DNA from 4 places in the Paenibacillus sp. MB22_1 genome. Region 4 is predicted to be linked to each of the others. Evidence: riboswitches for the same ligand, from Rfam matches in the RefSeq annotation. Region 4 holds a riboswitch; each other region holds the start of a gene.
What was found. A riboswitch is a leader RNA that binds a small molecule or an ion and turns the genes downstream of it on or off. The one in region 4 is predicted to bind thiamine pyrophosphate.

Region 1 (4,637 bases), 510 kb from region 4:
ATAGAGATCGGCTCCTAAACTCAATTTAAAAAAATGAATGCTCTTCAACGCGGTTCCAAGTATACTAATGTTAAAGGGTAACCCATAGGGAGGGATTACAGTGAATATGTGGGAGAAACAAGAGAAAGAAAAGTTTAAAGAGTATCAACGTAAGCCTTTCATCAATTTTGCGGATTCGATGAATCGTGCTGAAATCGGAGATTGGGACGCTTTAGCAAAAGGCGGCTTTTGGACCACTCTCGTCATCATCGTAGGACTCCTTCTTTTCTTCTCCTTTAGATTCTAACAGGCCAAAAACTGCTAGTACACTCCTTTTTTACTGTATAAAAACAATCCTTGAAACAATTTCCGATACTTAACGTATTGTTTTTTAAGGAGTTGGTTAGTAATGGGAGTCTTTTTATTTTTATTTGTCCTTCTTGCTTTACTAAATATCTTTTTCCCGCGAATCTCTTGGTATATGAGCTATGGCTGGAAGAGGGCTCTGATCCACTAAAAGCCTTTGATTTTCATCAATCTCATCCAGCAACCCTTCTTTTTCATACTAGCGGATGTAGAGTCCGCCCCAGCGGGTTCACGGTTGCTTGGTGCCGGCGACGAAGGCATTCAGCTTCGCGAAATCGCTGCTGTCATCGGGCGGCAATTAAACGTGCCTGTGGTCAGCATCACACCGGAAGAGGCTGATGCCCATTTCGGTTTTCTTGGTGCCATCAGGACACTATTTTGCTTAAAAAAGCAGGGATGCCCCAGAAGCCTTTAACGGCTCTTGGGACATCCCCTTTCTACCTGTTCGTTAGAAAATCGTAGGCACCATACCCACGTTACGATATTTTAAGCTCCGCTTTCGTCTGGAAACGACCCCGCTCCTTAATCGGAAGCGGTAATCCCAGCTTCTGCAGCTCAGCGTATATCCAATCCGCGTGGTACTCATAGACGGTTTCGATCTTGTACTGCTGCTCTTCACTACGGTTTCCTACCTCTGCTGAGTCGCTCCGTTCATGATCGGCCTCGACCAGCAACAGTCGATGCTCGGCAAGCAGCTGCTGCAAAATCACCAAATGCTCATAGATATGGCGATAGGATTCAATTTCTTTGCCGATGTGCTCCATCGATTCGCTGAGATCTCGAGTCAGATGGAATTCCTCTTTGCAAAGCTGATAATATTTCTCCAGGCAACCTAGCTCCGCACGAAAACTCTCCAAATCGACGACTTCCCGGCACGTCGTGATCTGCCCGAATAAATCGGCCATCCGCTTAGCGACGGCTTTCCGCGCCTTTTCCAAATCGGCCTCATGTTTAGGGGGGAAGACGACCAAATTGACGATCACAGCAACAGCAATACCAACCAATGTGTCTGTGATCCGGTTAATCCCATAAAAAATCGGACTTTCACCCGGCTGAAGATTCAACATGATAGCTAAAAAAACGATACACCCGATGGATATTGACTTATTCCATTTCAGCAAATTGCAGACATAGATTACGACGATGACGCCTAACGCGCAATACACCGCGTTCCCAGGCTCAATCATGGCGAAACCTGCACCCACGATCGCCCCAACAAACGTCCCCATCGTCCGATGTTTCCCGGCCGTAAATGAGTTGGTGACCGAATTTTCCATGGAAATGATCGTTGCGATCGCGGCGTAAAAAGGATACTCCAAGCGCAATAACGCTGCAACGATCACACACAAACAGATGGCTAGCCCTGTCTTGAGATTGCGTAAACCAATCGTCCATTTCAATCTCATCACTCCCCAATCAAGCTCCGACCGTATTATAGAGGATGTTTTTAATTCGCTTCAATTTAATTAAACATCACAAAACGGCTATTTTTGCGATAAATCGTGACATTTTCATGAAAATTTCTTGGAAACGGCTTAAAGCAGGCAGCTTAACACCAATCCAATTCAACGGTTGTAATTATCTGGATCCCCGTGTATAGTAAACATGACAATTCTAAATCGATCGACACTAGGGGAGCCGCAAGGCTGAGATGAATCGAAAGATTCGGACCCTTTGAACCTGAACGGGTTAAGACCTGCGTAGGGAAGTGGAGAGTAAAGCATACATGAACCGGAAAATAGGTCTATTTAGGCTTATACATTCTGTTGCTGAACTTAGCCCCCTCCTTACGGAGGGGGCTTTTTTGCATTGGATTTCTAACCTGAGAGGGGATGAATATGACGAGCCAAAAATTAACGCTAACCGCACCCGAACTGCATCTGATCTCCATCTCTCCCATCCACGTATCCGAACTGCTCAGGGTATCCCTCAAGGCCCTTCCCTACTTGGATTACATTCATGTGCGGGATAAGCAGCTCACCGCGAAAGGTCAGCTGGAGATCATTCAACAAATGTTCGAATCAGGCATTCCGCTGAACAAAATTGTCGTGAACGATCGGCTGGACGTGGCCTTGGCCGCGCGGGCAGTGAATGTCCACTTAGCCGGCCATAGTCTTCCGGTGGACTCCGCTCGTCCGTTAGCCAGCGGGATGCGCTTGGGCAGGTCGGTTCATTCGGTGGAAGAAACGGTGCAGGCCGCCGTAGATGGAGCGGATTATTGCCTGTTCGGACATGTGTACGATACCTCCAGCAAACCCGGACTTCCCGGCAGAGGGCTGGCGGCATTAACTGCTACGGCGAAGGCTTGCCCGGTTCCGATGATCGCCATTGGAGGCATCCGACCGGATCAAGCGGGAGAGATCATCCGCTGCGGCGCTCAAGGGATTGCCGTCATGACAAGGTTGTTTCATGCACCGGACCCGGCAGAAGAAGCCCAAGCTTACCGCAAGGCGATGCAAGCAGCTTGGCTGGAAAGGAGGTGAACCACGTGCAGGTTCGTCTGAATGGGAAGGAGACGACGTTAAACGAAAGCTGTGTCACACTGGCCGATTTATTAGCGGACCCCCCATGGAGGGACCGGAAGCTGTTGGTTGAACTAAACGGTACGGTTGTGCGAAAGGAAGACTATGCCGTTATCCAGTTATCTGATGGAGATCGCATTGAGCTAGTCCATTTTGTAGGGGGAGGCTGATCAGCATGCAGGACTTATTCCATATTGGCGGCAAGGCTTTGTCCAGCCGTTTATTTATCGGTACCGGCAAATATAACCGCAACACCTTAATTCCCGAAGTGATCGAGCGTTCAGGAGCAGAGGTCATCACCGTCGCTTTAAGAAGAGTGAATCCCGATTGGGAAGAGGAAAATCTGCTGCATCATATCCCTTCGCATATGACGCTGCTGCCGAACACCTCCGGCGCCCGTAACGCGGAAGAGGCGATCCGCATCGCCAGATTGGCTAGGGCGGCGGATATGGGCAATTGGATCAAACTGGAGGTCATCCAGGATCAACGTTATTTGCTGCCAGACAACGTGGAAACCATTAAAGCAACCGAGATATTGGCCGCGGAAGGGTTCGTTGTCCTTCCTTATATGAGCCCGGATTTGTCGGCTGCTCTCCGGCTAAGGGATGCAGGAGCCGCTGCCGTCATGCCGCTCGGTTCACCGATTGGCAGTAACCGCGGTCTGCGGACGAAGGAACTGATTCAGATCCTGATCGAGGAAGCAGGCCTGCCGGTGATCGTTGACGCCGGCATCGGTAAGCCGTCTGAGGCGGCAGAAGCGATGGAAATGGGAGCGGCGGCGGTCCTCTTGAACACAGCGATTGCGACCGCCCGCGATCCGCTGGGGATGGCCGAAGCGTTCCGCGCAGCCGTAGTGGCCGGCAGACTAGCTCATTTGGCCGGACTAGGGCCGGTGGAGCAAAACGCCGTGGCCTCCTCCCCGCTGACCGGGTTTCTGGATGAAGTGGGGGCCTAAGTGATGAGCTTTTATGACAAAATCCAATCCTGGGAAGGCTTCCCCTTTCCACAGCGGCTGCAAGGTTACAGCGATGCAGATGTACGGCGGGCGCTTAGCAAGCCTAAGCTTGATGGGGAGGATCTGTTAGCCTTGCTGTCACCGGCGGCCGATAGACATTTGGAGGAGATGGCCCAACGGGCTCAGCGGATCACCCAAAGCCAGTTCGGAAACGTGATCCAGTTGTTTACCCCGATGTATGTGTCCGATTATTGCGTAAACCACTGTGAGTATTGCAGCTTTAGCTCGATCTATGACTTTCCGCGAAAAAAATTAGATATGCAAGAGGTCGAACGGGAAGCCGCGGCGATTGCCGCTACCGGCATCCGTCATATCCTGCTGTTAACCGGTGAATCCCGCAAAGATTCCCCGGTCGAATACTTAAAGGATTGCGTGAAGGTGCTGCGCAAGTATTTTTCCTCCATAGGCATTGAGGTCAACCCGCTGTCCGTCTCCGAATATCAGGAGTTAGGCGCGGTAGGTGTAGACAGCCTGACGGTATTTCAAGAGGTCTACCACCGGGAAACGTATACCAAGCTCCATCTGAAAGGACCCAAGCGCAATTATCGAAATCGGCTGGATGCCCCTGAGCGCGGCTGTGCTGCAGGCTATCGGTCCGTTAATATCGGTGCATTACTTGGCTTGTACGATTGGAGACAGGAAGCCTTTTTTGCAGCCATGCATGCGGATTATTTACAAACCAAGTATCCGGGGTGTGAGATCAGCTTGTCGATCCCGCGGTTCCGCCCTTTTCTCGGAGATTACGAACCGGATGC
Region 2 (4,637 bases), on a different contig from region 4:
TTTCCGCTTGCCCTGCGAACCGTCTCCTTGACCAAAGTCTAGGGAGCAAACCGGTCCCGCGCCTGTGGTGGTTCACGGGAACCTTGATATAAGCTCAGGATAGATGGAAATAGAAGGAGGACGAAAATGCGAAAGAAACGTACATCCCAAATCGCATGGCTGGCGGCATCGGCCGTACTTCTGGCCCTGGCTTCAGGTTGCGGTCCGGCGGAAAATGAAACGCTGCAGCAGCAATGGGGGCAGACCTTGGGGAATACCGTTGATTCGATAAGCCAATCGATCAGCGAGACCGCGGCATCCGTGCAGCAGTCGGTGGCGCTGGCCGCAGACGAGTGGAAGGACGATTTGACGTTCACGGGACGCTCGTATGACCTTTCGACAAGCGAAGCCATCGGCAACGCCAGCAAGCTGCAGCTGGAGAATGCCGTAGGGCGTCTTGAGTTGAAGGAAGGCACGTCCGATCAGTTCGTGGTGAAAGCGACCATCCAGGCCGCGGATCTGCCGGCACGTAAGGAGAAGCTGGATACGTTGTTTGAACAGAGCGAGGTGACCGTCACCTCTCAGGGCAATACGGCTCAGGTGCGCGTGCACGCCAAAGGCGCGCCGGACCAAAATTTATGGGATTGGGCGCAGAAGGAGCTGCATTTTACCGAATTCCGCATCGATTATGTCGTTGAGGTCCCTGCCGGGATTCAGGAGTTTGAAGTCACGAACCATGTCGGGGAGATCGCGGCGAGCGGGCTTACGGGAACCTACCGGCTGAAGGGAGAGGTCGGGTCGATTCGGGTCGAGGATGCCCGTCTGTCCGGGGATTCATCGATCCGTACAGCCACCGGCAGCATCAATCTAGATATTCTCACGCTGGATACGGGCGGTCAGCTTCAAGCCATCACCGATGTTGGCAGCATCACGGCAACGCTTGATCCGTCGTTAGACTGCGATCTCGAAACGTCCAGCGAACTGGGCGAAGTCATTGGAGCCGCGAAGGGACGAAGCGAGCGAGGCGGCGGAGGGCCGTTGGTCGCGCTGGAGACTTCCATCGGCAGCATTACGGTGCAATAAAGGGGAAGAGCCGGCCGAAGCCGGCGGGCGATGATCACTGAATTAGCTTGGTTTTGCGGAGTTAAACCGGCCCAGCGCTTCGCCCATCCGTACCTTCTGTCCGGGCGCAAGTTCAGGCAATGGGGTGAAGGTGCCGTTCTGGGTGAGCAGAACGACGGTGGATCCAAACTCGAAATAAGCCAGGTCGTCGCCTTGCTCCCAGGATTTTACCGAAGGGTCGGTGTACTGGATGCTGCTCACGTTCATCGCGCCGACCTTCACGAGGGCGATTTCCCCATAGTCGTGGGAAATGTAAGTGATCAAGCGTTCGTTTCGGCACAACACCTTCTTCATATGGCGCATGCCAAAATCGTTCACCGGGTAGACCCGGCCTTTGATGTGCTCGCATTCCAGCTTCTTGCCCGTCACGGGTGCGTGAATCCGGTGATAATCGGTAGGACTCAGATAAAGAACAAAGGCGTAACCGTGTTTGTACAATTCTACACGAGGGGAGCCGTCCAGCAGCGCTTCCAAGGAATAATCCTGTCCTTTGACGTTCAAGATCGTGCCGGATTGCACCTCGCCCATAAACGTAATCAGCGCGTCCACTGGACTGATCATCACTCCCGGCTCCGCGTGCAGCGGGCGCATGCCCGGCTTTAATTTGCGGGTGAAGAACTCGTTTAACGTGCGATATTCCCGAAGCTCCTTCTCCGCTTCATGCAGCGGAATGCCATACGATTTTGCGAAAAAAGGGATCATTGCTCGGCTAACCCCCGAATGGGAGAACTTGCCCATCAACCGGGATAACCATTTCCGGGAGGAGAGCTCTGTCATCCATTTCATCCATGTCGCGGCCAAATCGCATCCTCCTAGTCTGTCCAGTAATGCTGCATTGGTATTGATGAATTCGTTGCCACTTCCGCTTATCTTGACACAGAATCAGGCCGAAATCAATACAGGACGGGTAACTCCTAGTTTACAGATTTGTACAAATTTAGGCTTGATGCCTGGGCGGAGTTGGTGTATGTTTATATCAATCGCATAGGGATACGGGGGCTTGAGCGAATCAGGCTGAGATAGCGGCATATTGCGCCGCGGACCGTTAATCTGATCTGGATAATGCCAGCGTAGAGAATCGATCGTCCGGGACTTTTTGTGCCTACGTGCGCCCCCGTGACCTGACCGCCGTCTGAGCTTATTCAGGCGGTTTTTTTTACGATGCGAGGATTTAAACCAAATGATCAAGAGGAGAGATGAAGATGTCGGAGGTTGTTCAAAAAAGAACGGGGCGTGGCCTCAAGCTAAGCGATGTGCTGGTGACGGTGTTGGTTTCGTTGGTGCTGGGCGTGGTGTATCACTTCTGGAGCTCGGTGTACAATTTGTTCTCCCCCCTGTTCTTCCAGGCCGATGAACTGGTGTACGGAATGTGGTTCCTGGCTGCAACGCTGGTGTTCTTGCTGATCCGCAAACCGGGGGTGGCGTTGATCGCGGAGGTCGCTGCGGCCCATGTGGAAATTTTGTTCGGCAGCGAATGGGGAGTTCAGCTGATTCTTTACAGCGTGCTGCAAGGCTTAGGGGCGGAGCTGGTGTTCGCTGCGTTCCGGTATCGGAAATTTTCCGGCTCCGTTGCTGCATTAGCCGGGATCGGAGCTGCCGTGGGTTCGGTTATCCCGGATTTCTTCTACGGATATGTGCAGGATTACGAGCCATGGCTCTTGACCGCCAAATATGCGATGCGGGCCGTCAGCTCGGCGCTGATCTGCGGGTACTTCGCTTATGCCGTCGTGAAGGCCGTAGAGGCGACAGGGGTTACGACGCTGCTGCGACCGGTTGATCCGAAAGACTATGCGGCGTTGAATGACTGATGCGGAAGGAAACGACGGCAGCTGAGGTCCGGGAGCTGCGGCTCAAGTTCCCGGGTGAAGACCGGTTTGTGTTTAAGGATTTGGATTTCTCGGTGCGGCGCGGGGAGCATGTGCTGCTGCTGGGTCCCAGCGGATGCGGCAAATCGACGCTGCTCCAGGTGCTGAGCGGCATCATTCCAGACTTGGTAGAGATTCCGATGCGCACGTCCGCGCAGCAGCTTCCCTCGTCGTGGCGCTTTCTGTTCCAGGATCCGGATACGCAGTTTTGTATGCCTTATGTGGATGAGGAGTTGGCTTTTGCCTTAGAAAATTTAGGCGTGCCGAAGCAGGATATGCCCGCGCGGATGCAGGCCGCATTGGCCAAGGTGGGCCTGGACCTGCCTGAGATCCATGTGCCGATCGATTCGCTGTCCCAAGGGATGAAGCAACGGTTGGCGCTCGCATCGGTGCTGCTTGGCGATCCGGAGGTGCTGCTGCTGGATGAGCCTTCGGCTTTGCTGGACCCGCAGGGCCGCGAGCAAATCTGGCAAGCGATCGCCAAGGTGGCCGAGGATCGCACCTTGATTATCGTGGAGCACCGGATCGAGGAGTTGACGGCACTGGGTCTCGTTGACCGCGTCGTGTTGTTTGGACCGGACGGGCAGGTGCTGGGCGAGGGGGCACCGGACGTAGTGTTTGACACGTACCGTTCCGAGCTCATTGAGTTTGGGATCTGGTATCCCGGCGTCTGGGAGGCGTATTTTGCCACCGAAGCCGGCCGTCGATTGCTAGAGCCGGTGAAGGATGAACGGCGATTGGATGGACTTGCCGCCGTGGAACTGACCGATTTTTGCGGGTTCCGGCAAGGGCGGCCGGTGATTGAAGTCGGGCAAGCCGCCGTGTATCCCGGGGATTGGATTGCGATCACAGGACCTAACGGTGCTGGGAAAAGCTCGCTGTTGCTCAGCCTGATCGGCTTGTTGCCATCAGAGGGAGCATTCGTGCTGCAGGGAAAGCGGATCGAGACAGGGAAGCTCAGCCGCCGTGCCCGCAGACGAATGCTGGAGTCGACCGCTCGTGAGATCGGATTTGTGTTCCAGAATCCGGAGTTTCAGTTTGTCGCCGATCGGGTGGTGGACGAAGTCGCCTTCTCGCTGAGGGAGGACGGACTTGGCGACGATGCGCTGAACCGTCGGGTGACGGCGTATCTGGAGCAGTTTGGTCTAACCGGCTTGGAGATGCGGCATCCTTACCAGTTGTCGCTGGGCCAGAAGCGGCGTCTTAGCGTGGCTGCGGCTGCGGTGCGCGAGCAACGGCTGCTGTTGCTAGATGAGCCGACCTTCGGCCAGGATGCGGCGAACACGTTCGCCATCCTGCAGCTATGCGAGGCGTTGCGCCGGCGCGGGACGGCGATTCTTATGGTTACCCATGAAGAGCGGATTGCGGAGCAGGTGGCCACCCAGCATTGGGAGGTGCGGGACGGACGGCTAACGTCGCAGCGGTTGACCCGGCGGGTGGATCGATCTCCGGCAGGTGCCGGTGAGTCACCTGGATCAAATGGATCGGCCGGACGGGGAGCGGATACCACCTCCGCGAAAATCAAACAACACGGGAGTTTCGGTCCAGAGGCGGTGATATCAAGATGAGGCGTTTTCTGACCCCGAAGCGGCGGACTTGGCTGCACCAGGCGAATCCGGCCGCCAAGCTGGCGTTGATGATCCTGCTGTTTCTGCTGACGTTATTTACGCA
Region 3 (4,637 bases), on a different contig from region 4:
GATCTTTGATCGGAGCTTGGATTGCTCAGTTGAGGGAGCATGCGCATCCCCATGACCATCTCGGACGAGCAGAGCGGACATACGGGGCTATATTCAAAGGTGAAATTGTCCCGCATCCACCCGTTGCAGTCATCGCTAGTGCAGGTCCATACCGGCGTATTTTCCTCAGGAATTTCCTCTAACGTCTTTTTACGGTAGTTCATAAATTCCCCTCCTCTTCAAGGTGAACGTTCCAACCAGGTGAATCGATGTAATTGTTGCAGCTTTATATGTACCATCAGAAGCGGACTTCTGAAAAATTAACCTCATGAATGATCTTCGCGAAGAAAAACTGCCCTTAATGCGAGCACGCATTAAGAGCAGTTCCTAACTAGTTTCCCCTGAAAAAGTCAGGGTGTTTTGAGCATAATTAAAAGGAATTCAGCACCTCAAAATGGAAATTGTTATTGACGAGATAACAAAGTTCCACACCCCGAGGGAAGAATTCCTTTGCTATAGGAGTTCAACAGAAGCCCTCGGGAATCCTTCCAAGAGGTGAAGAAAATGTTGAAACTTCGAGACGAGCAATTGACCATCTGGGATGCCATTCTCCCGGAATCTGTTAGAAAGTTGCCGGTCGAGCTTGCAATCATAGATCAATTACTGGACGACGACCGTTTTCTTCAACCGTTTACTGAGTTGCACCCGAAAGGCAAGAAAAGCGGCCGTCCTACGCTTGCAATTGAAAAGTACATCCGTCTTATGGTCCTGAAGCATAAATACAATTTGGGCTACGAGTCACTCGTGAAGGAAGTCGGTGACAGCATCACATGGCGAATGTTCTGCCGGTTTGCCATCGACGAACCGATGCCCGACCCGTCTACGCTCATCTATGCCCGCAAACGCTACGGCGACAAGATCGTCGAAGACATCAATGCCGCACTCGTAAAGCAGTGTGAGGAAAAAGCCGTTCTGAAAACCCGCAAATTGCGCACGGATACGACGGTTGTGGAATCCGACATCCATCACCCGACAGACGCTACGCTGTTGCAAGATGGCGTAAAAGTCATCACTCGAACGATTCAGAAAATCCGGAAAGTCGCCTCCCACACTGTTCAAGGCTTTGAAGATCGTACGGCAGAAATCAAGGAAAAGATTCTGTCCATCGCGAAAGTTCTACGTCGCCGCACCCGTGAATCTTGGGAAGAAGTTGACCGGATCACTGGGAGCGTAATCGAAGTAGCCGAGAACGTTGTGAACAAGGCGCAAGCCGTTATCGAGAAACTGCAAGACAAGGGCAAAGCTGCTCTTCGACAAAGTAAAACCAAACTGACCGAGGCGGTCACGCTAACCGGCAAGTTGTTGGAACAAGCCAAACAGGTCGTTTCCGGCAATCGAATCATCGCAGATCGGATCGTCAGTTTCTTTGACCCGGAAGCAAGACCGATTAAGAAAGGTAAGCTGGCCAAAGGAACTGAGTTCGGCTACAAGGTGCGAATCGACGAGACGGAAAGTGGCTTTGTGACCGGCTACGCTGTCTACGAGGGGAACCCCTCGGATGATGAACTGCTCGTTCCCGCTGTACAGGCGCATATCAAGCAATTCGGCAAAGCGCCGCAAGCTGTAGCGACCGACCGCGGTTTCTCAAGCAAGAAGAACGAAACGGCCATTACCGAACTTGGTGTGAAGCGAGCTAGCTTGCCGCGAAAGGGCAAAAAAGGCATTGCCCGATCCGAGTACGAAAACGAATTATGGTTCAAAGACTTGCAGCGTTACCGTGCAGCTGGAGAAGCGAAGATTAGTCTTCTCAAGCGGAAGTACGGTTTGAACCGCAGCAGGTATCGGGGCTTTGTCGGCTCAAAATGCTGGGTCGGCTTCGGGATTCTGACCCACAACCTGCAAAGAGCGGCAAAAATGCTCCAAAACTAACATGGAAACCGATCATTAGGGAAAGTTCTCCCTCACAACCCAGCCAGCAACCCGAAACTATTTTTGAAAATCGACTTTTTCAGGAGCAACTAACTAACTTACAGTTTTACAACGTTCTCGGCTTGCGGGCCGCGGTTGCCTTGAACCACGTTGAATTGTACGCGTTGGCCTTCGTCGAGGGTTTTGAAGCCTTCGCCGGTGATTGCGCTGAAATGAACGAATACGTCATTTCCGCCTTCCACTTCGATGAAGCCAAAACCTTTCTCAGCGTTAAACCATTTCACTGTTCCGGTTTCCATGGGGAATACCTCCTGTTTCAAGATTAACATGATTCATTTTTTTAACAGAAGTCGCTCAATAAAGGCTGACCCTTATTGAACATGCACCACTTGTATAAAAAAAATTCACACATTGAAAAAAGTTCCAGTTTTATAAAGTGACACCCTTTTCAATGCGTGAATGATATCCTCTTTCAAAACCATGATTTGAACTCATTATATCCTTTTGCCAGATAAAAAGCAAATCCCCTGGTTTTTGCAAGCTGGTCCGGAAAGACTGGACAAATCCAGTTGGCGAAAACTATAATGACAGATGTAATCTGCAGTCATATTGTTCAGGGGTGCTGGAATTGGCCGGCTGAGAGTGTATCCCTCCAAGATACTGACCCTTCAACCTGATCTGGATAATGCCAGCGTAGGGAGCCATACCATGGTGATGAACTTATTTTACATGTCATTTCCATTGCCTATTGCGTCCCGGATCCGGGACGTTTTTTTGTATCCGGAAGTTGGAAGTTACGCTTAAGGACGCACATCCAGGGTTATACCAAGAACAAGCTGCGGAAATCTACACCAACGAAGGAGAGTAGAAGTCGTGAAAGTTCAAGTACGTACCGCACTGGCCATGTTTCTCGGTTGCTTGCTGCTGATATTGTCCGCCTGCGGCGGAGCGAATGGGAACAGCGCCGGGAAGGCGAAAGCCGGAAACCCAAGCGGGCAAAATACCGAAGCCGCCGCACCAAATCAAGGTTCTAACACAGAGCTGCAAGATGTTAAAGTCGTGCTCGACTGGAGCCCGAATACGAACCACACCGGGCTTTACGTCGCCAAGGATCAAGGCTATTTCGCCGAGGAAGGGCTGAATGTGGACATCCTCCTGCCCGGTTCCGGCGGTGCTGAGGCGATGGTTGCCTCCGGAGAGGTGCCGTTTGGCGTCAGCGTGCAGGAGAACGTAACGCAAAGCCGGATCCAAGGCGTCCCGCTCGTCTCGATTGCCGCGATCATTCAGCACAATACGTCCGGCTTCGCTGCCCCCGTAGACAAGAATATTAAATCGCCTAAAGACTTCGAAGGCAAAGCCTACGGCGGCTGGGGCTCTCCGGTGGAACAAGCGGTGATCCAATCGATCATGGACCTGCAAGGCGCTGATGTCAACAAGGTGAAATTCGTTAATATCGGGGATGCCGATTATTTTACGGCAGTGAAGCGGGATATTGATTTTGCCTGGATTTTCTACGCCTGGACAGGCATTGAGGCCGAGCTGCGGGGCGAGCCGATCGACATGCTGTATGTCAAGGATTTCTCCGAGAAGCTGGACTACTACACCCCGGTACTCGTGACAAACGAGAAGACGATCAAGGACAACCCCGAGCTGGTAAAGGCTTTTATGCGGGCCGTGTCTAAAGGTTACAATTATGCGATCGACCATCCGGAAGAAGCGGCGCAAATCCTGTTGAAAGCCGTACCGGATCTCGACAAGGACCTGGTGGTGGCCAGTCAAAAATGGCTGAGCCCGAAATACAAGGACGATGCTCCGCGCTGGGGCGAGCAGAAGAAAGAAGTGTGGCAGAACTACTCCGATTGGATGTTTGAGCGCAAGCTGCTGGAAAAACCGCTTGACGTAGATGCCGCTTTTACCAACGAGTTTTTGCCAAGCGAATAATTTACTATACTTTAACCCAATGATGCCAAATCCCTATTCGAAAGGATGAACCCACCCATGCCAAACGCGTTATTAAGCATTCAGATCATTCCGAAGACACCCAACGGCGAAGACGTCATTCCCTATGTAGACCGGGCCATTGAAGTGATTCAAGCATCCGGGGTCAAATATCAGGTGAACCCCCTGGAGACGACCATGGAGGGGGATCTCGACGAGCTGCTGGCCATCGTGAAGAAAATGAACGAAGCCGTCATTGAGTTCGGCAGTACGGGCATCATTTCGCAAATTAAAATTTCGTACAATCCCAAAGGCGTCAGCATGGATAAGCTGATTGAAAAATATCGGCCATGAATCTCCGCAGCCTTTGGCACAACATCTGGCCGCCCCTCGTGGCGGTCATCTTGTTTTTGCTGATCTGGCAGGGCGCTACCGCCTGGTTCCACATCGAGAAGTGGATTCTCCCCAGCCCGGTGGATATCGGTCGTGAAGCGGCTGCCGGTGCGGCCAGCTTAGGGGAACACACGGCGGCGACGCTGCGGCTGATGTTTATCGGCTTTGCCATCGGGACGCTCGTAGGCTTGCTGACGGCGTTTGTCCTGCATTATGTCCCGTTTCTGAAGGCGTCGCTATATCCGCTGATCATCCTAAGTCAAAACGTGCCAACCATTGCGCTGGCGCCGCTGCTGATGATCTGGTTTGGATTTGGCATCCTGCCGAAGATTATCGTCATTACGCTCGTCTGCTTCTTCCCTGTCACCGTGGCGGCCATGGACGGACTGAGCCGCACG
Region 4 (4,637 bases):
ACGTTCATGACAACAAAAATCAGCTGGAACCAGTACAACCGCATGCCGCATGATACGTTTTGGTGGCGCGGCATCGACGGCAGTGAGGTGCTGACCCACTTCATCACCACGCCGCAGGACGGAAATTTCTGGTGGTACACCTACAACGGGCAGATCGAGGCGTCCAGCGTGCAAGGCATCTGGGAGGCCTACCGCGATAAAGAAGTGAACAAGAAGCTCTTGCTCTCTTACGGATACGGCGATGGCGGCGGCGGCGTAAACCGCGAGCACTTGGAGCTGCGTCGGCGCCTCGACGAGATGCCGGGTCTGCCGCGTGTGACGACCGGAAGGGCGGACGATTTTTTTGCGAAGCTGCATGAGACAGTGGAAGCAGCGGATCGTTACGTCCATACGTGGGACGGCGAGTTGTACCTGGAGTACCACCGGGGAACCTATACCAGCCAGGCGTACAATAAAAAAATGAACCGGAAGCTGGAGCTGCTGTCCCGGGACGCCGAATGGCTGCTTAGCTTGCAGGCGTTGCTTGCGGGCTGCGGAAACTGGGAGGCCTATCCGAAGGCCAAGCTGGACGAAAGCTGGAAAACGATCCTGCGCAACCAGTTCCATGACATCATCCCGGGCTCGTCCATTCCAGAGGTATACCGCGATTCCAAGGAGGAGTATGCCCAAGCTGAATCGCTGCTGGAGTCGTGCCGGGAGCAGGCCATTCAAGCCTTGACGAGCGATGCGGGGGATACGTATACCGTGTGGAATCCGTCCTCTTGGCCGTTTACCGGACTGGTTGCCTTGGAAGGTCAAGACACAGACACGGGAACACAGTGGATTCAAGCGGATGGGCAAGAGCTGCAATCCGAATTCGACGGGACGACCGTGTGGGTACGCGTGGAGAACGTGCCGCCGCTTGGCTTTGTAACGATCCAACGTAAGAAGGACGGGCAAGCAAATAACGCGGTGACAAGCGAACCGTTTAAAGCGCGGCCAAACGGGATCGAAACTCCGATTTATAACATTGAGTGGAACGACCGCGGGCAGCTGATCTCCATCTTCGACCGCGTCGCTGGCCGTGAAGTGCTGGCTTCCGGCGAACGGGGCAACGTGCTGCAGGTGTTTGAGGATAAGCCCAAAATGTTTGAGGCTTGGGACATCGATGTGTTCTATCAGGAGAAGCAGCGCGAGGTTGAGCAACTCCAAGAATGCAAGGTCGTTACCGGTACGCTGCGGGCTGTCGTCACATTTACCTGGACGTACATGAGCTCGACGATTCGCCAGCAGATGATTCTGTATGCCGATAACCGGCGGATCGATTTCCGGACTTGGGTGGATTGGCAGGAACGTCAGCAGCTGCTGAAGGTTGCTTTTCCAGTGGACATTCGGGCGACGGAAGCGACTTACGACATTCAGTATGGCAACGTGAAGCGCCCAACGCATTGGAACACGTCGTGGGATTTCGCCCGCTTCGAAACGGTCGGGCATCAATGGGTGGATTTGTCGGAGCGCGGCTATGGGGTTAGTCTGCTGAATGATTGCAAGTACGGGCATGACATTAAGGATCATGTGATACGCCTGTCGCTGCTGAAATCGGCAACGTACCCAGACCCGCAGGCGGATCGCGGCGAGCATGAATTTACGTATGCGCTGTATCCGCATGAGGGGGATTGGTCCGAAGGCGGTACCGTGCAGGCGGCAGCGCTCCTGAATCAACCGGTATACGCTACGCCAGGTACGGCTCATACTCCGTCGTTTTCCTTGCTCCAAACGAGCGGCAGTGCGGATGTCGTCATCGATGCGGTGAAAAAAGCGGAAGACGACGATAGCGTGATCGTCCGTTTCCATGAATATAAGGGCGGCCGGGGCCGCGTCCGGTTACACGTCGGAGTGCCCGTGGCGTCCTGGCAGGAAACCGACCTGATGGAACGTCCGGCCGGAGAGCTGTCCTCCGCAGATACGATTGAGCTGACAGTGACGCCTTATGAAATCAAGACGATTCGTCTTCAGTTGAAATAAAGATGGGCGAAACGGGCGCCTCCTCAGTTGTCGGAAGTGGGGGCGCCTGTTAGCGTTTCAATATCGTTGGAACCATAGAAAAATAAAACCACCAGAATAATGATCACAATCCATTCGGAAAAACCTTCGCCGTCAAATTGACCCATGTGGCAAACCCCCGTAATCGTAATTAAGTTCAAAGCGTACAATCTCCATTTGGCGTCCGCTGAAATGAACAGGCATTTGGAGCAACTCCGGCTTACGACAACGAACGCCAGCATTAGGAGGAACTGTCCGCTTTTTTCTTCATGGCATTAATGATGTCGTTGATGGTGAGATCCCCGTTTTCATTGAGGAAATTCAGCAGTTTATCGGCGTTCGCGTCGCTGCTGATCGTTTTGTACTCGCCAACCAAGGAGACGAACATGGTCGCGTTTCGGTATAACTGGACGGAATCCACGCGTAGTTTGCCGGAGAGCAGCAGCGCAGCTACGGTGTATTCCGGGGTTTTAGGCCGGAAGCCGCCTTTTTTGCCGTTCTTCTTGCTGGAAGACGAGGACTTGTTCTTTCCGGCTGAGTTCATGGCTTTACCTTCCTTAACTTGATGGAGTCCAGTTGCTTGTCATGGGGAACAGGTCGAACCGATCCCGAAATCGATCCTAAATCGATTCCTAGGAGTGCCCTGTTATTTATGCTATGCAACCGCGCGGGGTTGGTGTAGACGAAGAGATGCAAACGATCCACCTATTCCACCATCTGGACGGGATTGACAATCCAGGCAGGGACCGGTAGAGTAATAATTGAATTGCATAGGAAATCCACTAGGGGCGCCGTCATCGGCTGAGACAAGAGATCATCTTGGACCCTTTGAACCTGATCTAGTTCATACTAGCGTAGGAAAGTGGAGCCGGCCCCAAGTGACATGCGCTTAGGCTGCCATGAGTATATCGGTATGCCTAGGGTTCATCCAGCCGCTCCCTCTACGGAGCGGCTTTTTTGCGTGCTCTGGCAGCTCGGTTTGCCGTTGTCCTCTCAGAGGATTTCCTTGCCAAAATTTGTGGAGGTGGAGAAGTTGGGATTTTCTCAAGAGTTGCGTAGGCAGGCGGACGGAATTTATCAAGCGATATTTGATCATCCCTTTGTCAGAGGTATTGCGGAAGGCCGGTTACAGAAAGAACAGCTCATTCATTACGTCAAGCAAGATTTTGAGTATCTGAATGCTTACATGCGAATTTACGGGATCGCGATTTCCAAGTGCCAGACCCGCGAGGAGATTGCGTTGTTCAATCAACAGATCGATTTCATTTTAAACAGTGAGATTCATCCGCATCACAATTTTTGCCGGGTGGCCGGGGTGAAATTTGAAGATTTGCAAGGCTTTCCGCTAGCCCCTTCGGCTCATCATTATATCCGTCATATGCTGACGGTGGCCCACGAAGGAAGTTTGGGAGAAATATACGCCGTGCTCCTGCCTTGTCCGTGGACTTATCTGGAGATTGGCAAGAAGCTGTTGGAGGAAGTGCAGCCGACGCCGGAGCATCCGTACTATGAGTGGATCACTTTCTACGGTCAACGGGCAGGAGGCGTCACAGAGAAGTTCATGCGGGCGTTGGACCAATGGGCGGAAACCGCCAATGCGGCGGAGCGTCAACGCATGACCGAGCATTTTTTGCAGAGCTGCCAGCTCGAATATCTCTTCTGGGATATGGCGTATCGGTTGGAAGATTGGCCGGTTGCGGTGCCGGTGCTTCAGCTGTAACTCCGCGCCGATTCGCTATCCATCCATGCCCAAAGCCAAATGATCGAAAGAGAGGTTGAACTTATATGAGTTTGCTGGAAAAAGAGCTATCCGAAGTGCTGCAAAAGGTGCAAAATACGAAACCGCTCGTTCATAACATCACGAACGTGGTTGTCACGAATTTTACGGCGAACGGCTTATACGCGCTTGGCGCGTCGCCGGTCATGGCGTATGCGCCGGAGGAGGTGGCCGATATGGCCAAGATCGCCGGCGCGCTTGTCCTTAACATCGGCACGTTGTCGACGCCGCAGGTGGAGGCGATGATCCTTGCCGGCCAGTCGGCGAACGCTCACGGCGTGCCGGTGCTGCTTGACCCGGTGGGCGCGGGAGCTACCGCCTTCCGGACCGAGTCGGCGCTGAGCATCCTGCGCGAGGTGAAGGTGTCGCTCGTGCGCGGCAACGCGGCGGAGATCGCCCATCTCGTCGGGGAATCCCGCGAGATCAAGGGCGTCGACGCCGGCGACACCGCGAGCGCCGAGGCGGCCGAGCTCGCGGTGCGGGCCGCGCGGGCGCTGAACACGGTCGTGGCGATCACCGGCCGTGAAGATGTCATCACCGACGGGCTGCAGTGCCGGATCGTGAGCGGCGGCGACGCGCTGCTCACCCAGGTGACCGGCACGGGCTGCCTGCTGACGTCGGTGTTGGGGGCTTTCGCCGCGGTGGAGCGCGATCTGCTGCTGGCCGGCACCGCCGGGCTGGCGTTCTATGGCGCTGCCGCGTCCCGCGCCGCCGAGCGGACGGCTTCGGCCGGCCCGGGCAGCTTCCAGATCGCGTTCCTCGACGAGCTGGCGAAGCTGCACCCGCACTCGCTCAAAGGGCACGCGGCAGTGCGTGAATTTCAGGCGACCGGAGCCGG

Region 1: linked by a shared signal. The riboswitch ahead of ACL02P_RS02370 (thiamine phosphate synthase) and the one ahead of tenA (thiaminase II) in region 4 are both predicted to bind thiamine pyrophosphate.
Region 2: linked by a shared signal. The riboswitch ahead of ACL02P_RS12250 (ECF transporter S component) and the one ahead of tenA (thiaminase II) in region 4 are both predicted to bind thiamine pyrophosphate.
Region 3: linked by a shared signal. The riboswitch ahead of ACL02P_RS20610 (ABC transporter substrate-binding protein) and the one ahead of tenA (thiaminase II) in region 4 are both predicted to bind thiamine pyrophosphate.

Annotation. Positions count from the first base shown of each region.
Region 1 covers NZ_JBLADV010000001.1:538,126-542,762, reverse strand. Annotated here, with positions in the region: gene ACL02P_RS02385 (hypothetical protein) at 1-2, opposite strand, end outside; gene ACL02P_RS02380 (hypothetical protein) at 101-286, shown strand; gene ACL02P_RS02375 (FUSC family protein) at 822-1,751, opposite strand; TPP riboswitch at 1,967-2,069, shown strand; gene ACL02P_RS02370 (thiamine phosphate synthase) at 2,184-2,828, shown strand; gene thiS (sulfur carrier protein ThiS) at 2,834-3,037, shown strand; gene ACL02P_RS02360 (thiazole synthase) at 3,043-3,822, shown strand; gene thiH (2-iminoacetate synthase ThiH) at 3,826-4,637, shown strand, end outside.
Region 2 covers NZ_JBLADV010000002.1:134,856-139,492, reverse strand. Annotated here, with positions in the region: gene ACL02P_RS12260 (hypothetical protein) at 127-1,062, shown strand; gene asd (archaetidylserine decarboxylase) at 1,105-1,902, opposite strand; TPP riboswitch at 2,084-2,195, shown strand; gene ACL02P_RS12250 (ECF transporter S component) at 2,304-2,909, shown strand; gene ACL02P_RS12245 (ABC transporter ATP-binding protein) at 2,909-4,534, shown strand; gene ACL02P_RS12240 (energy-coupling factor transporter transmembrane component T family protein) at 4,531-4,637, shown strand, end outside.
Region 3 covers NZ_JBLADV010000002.1:1,913,824-1,918,460, reverse strand. Annotated here, with positions in the region: gene ACL02P_RS20625 (cold-shock protein) at 1-203, opposite strand, end outside; gene ACL02P_RS20620 (ISNCY family transposase) at 544-1,908, shown strand; gene ACL02P_RS20615 (cold-shock protein) at 2,007-2,207, opposite strand; TPP riboswitch at 2,514-2,623, shown strand; gene ACL02P_RS20610 (ABC transporter substrate-binding protein) at 2,812-3,849, shown strand; gene ACL02P_RS20605 (MTH1187 family thiamine-binding protein) at 3,907-4,200, shown strand; gene ACL02P_RS20600 (ABC transporter permease) at 4,197-4,637, shown strand, end outside.
Region 4 covers NZ_JBLADV010000001.1:1,052,539-1,057,175, forward strand. Annotated here, with positions in the region: gene ACL02P_RS04815 (alpha-mannosidase) at 1-2,004, shown strand, start outside; gene ACL02P_RS04820 (hypothetical protein) at 2,028-2,150, opposite strand; gene ACL02P_RS04825 (hypothetical protein) at 2,264-2,566, opposite strand; TPP riboswitch at 2,797-2,900, shown strand; gene tenA (thiaminase II) at 3,056-3,742, shown strand; gene thiM (hydroxyethylthiazole kinase) at 3,808-4,637, shown strand, end outside.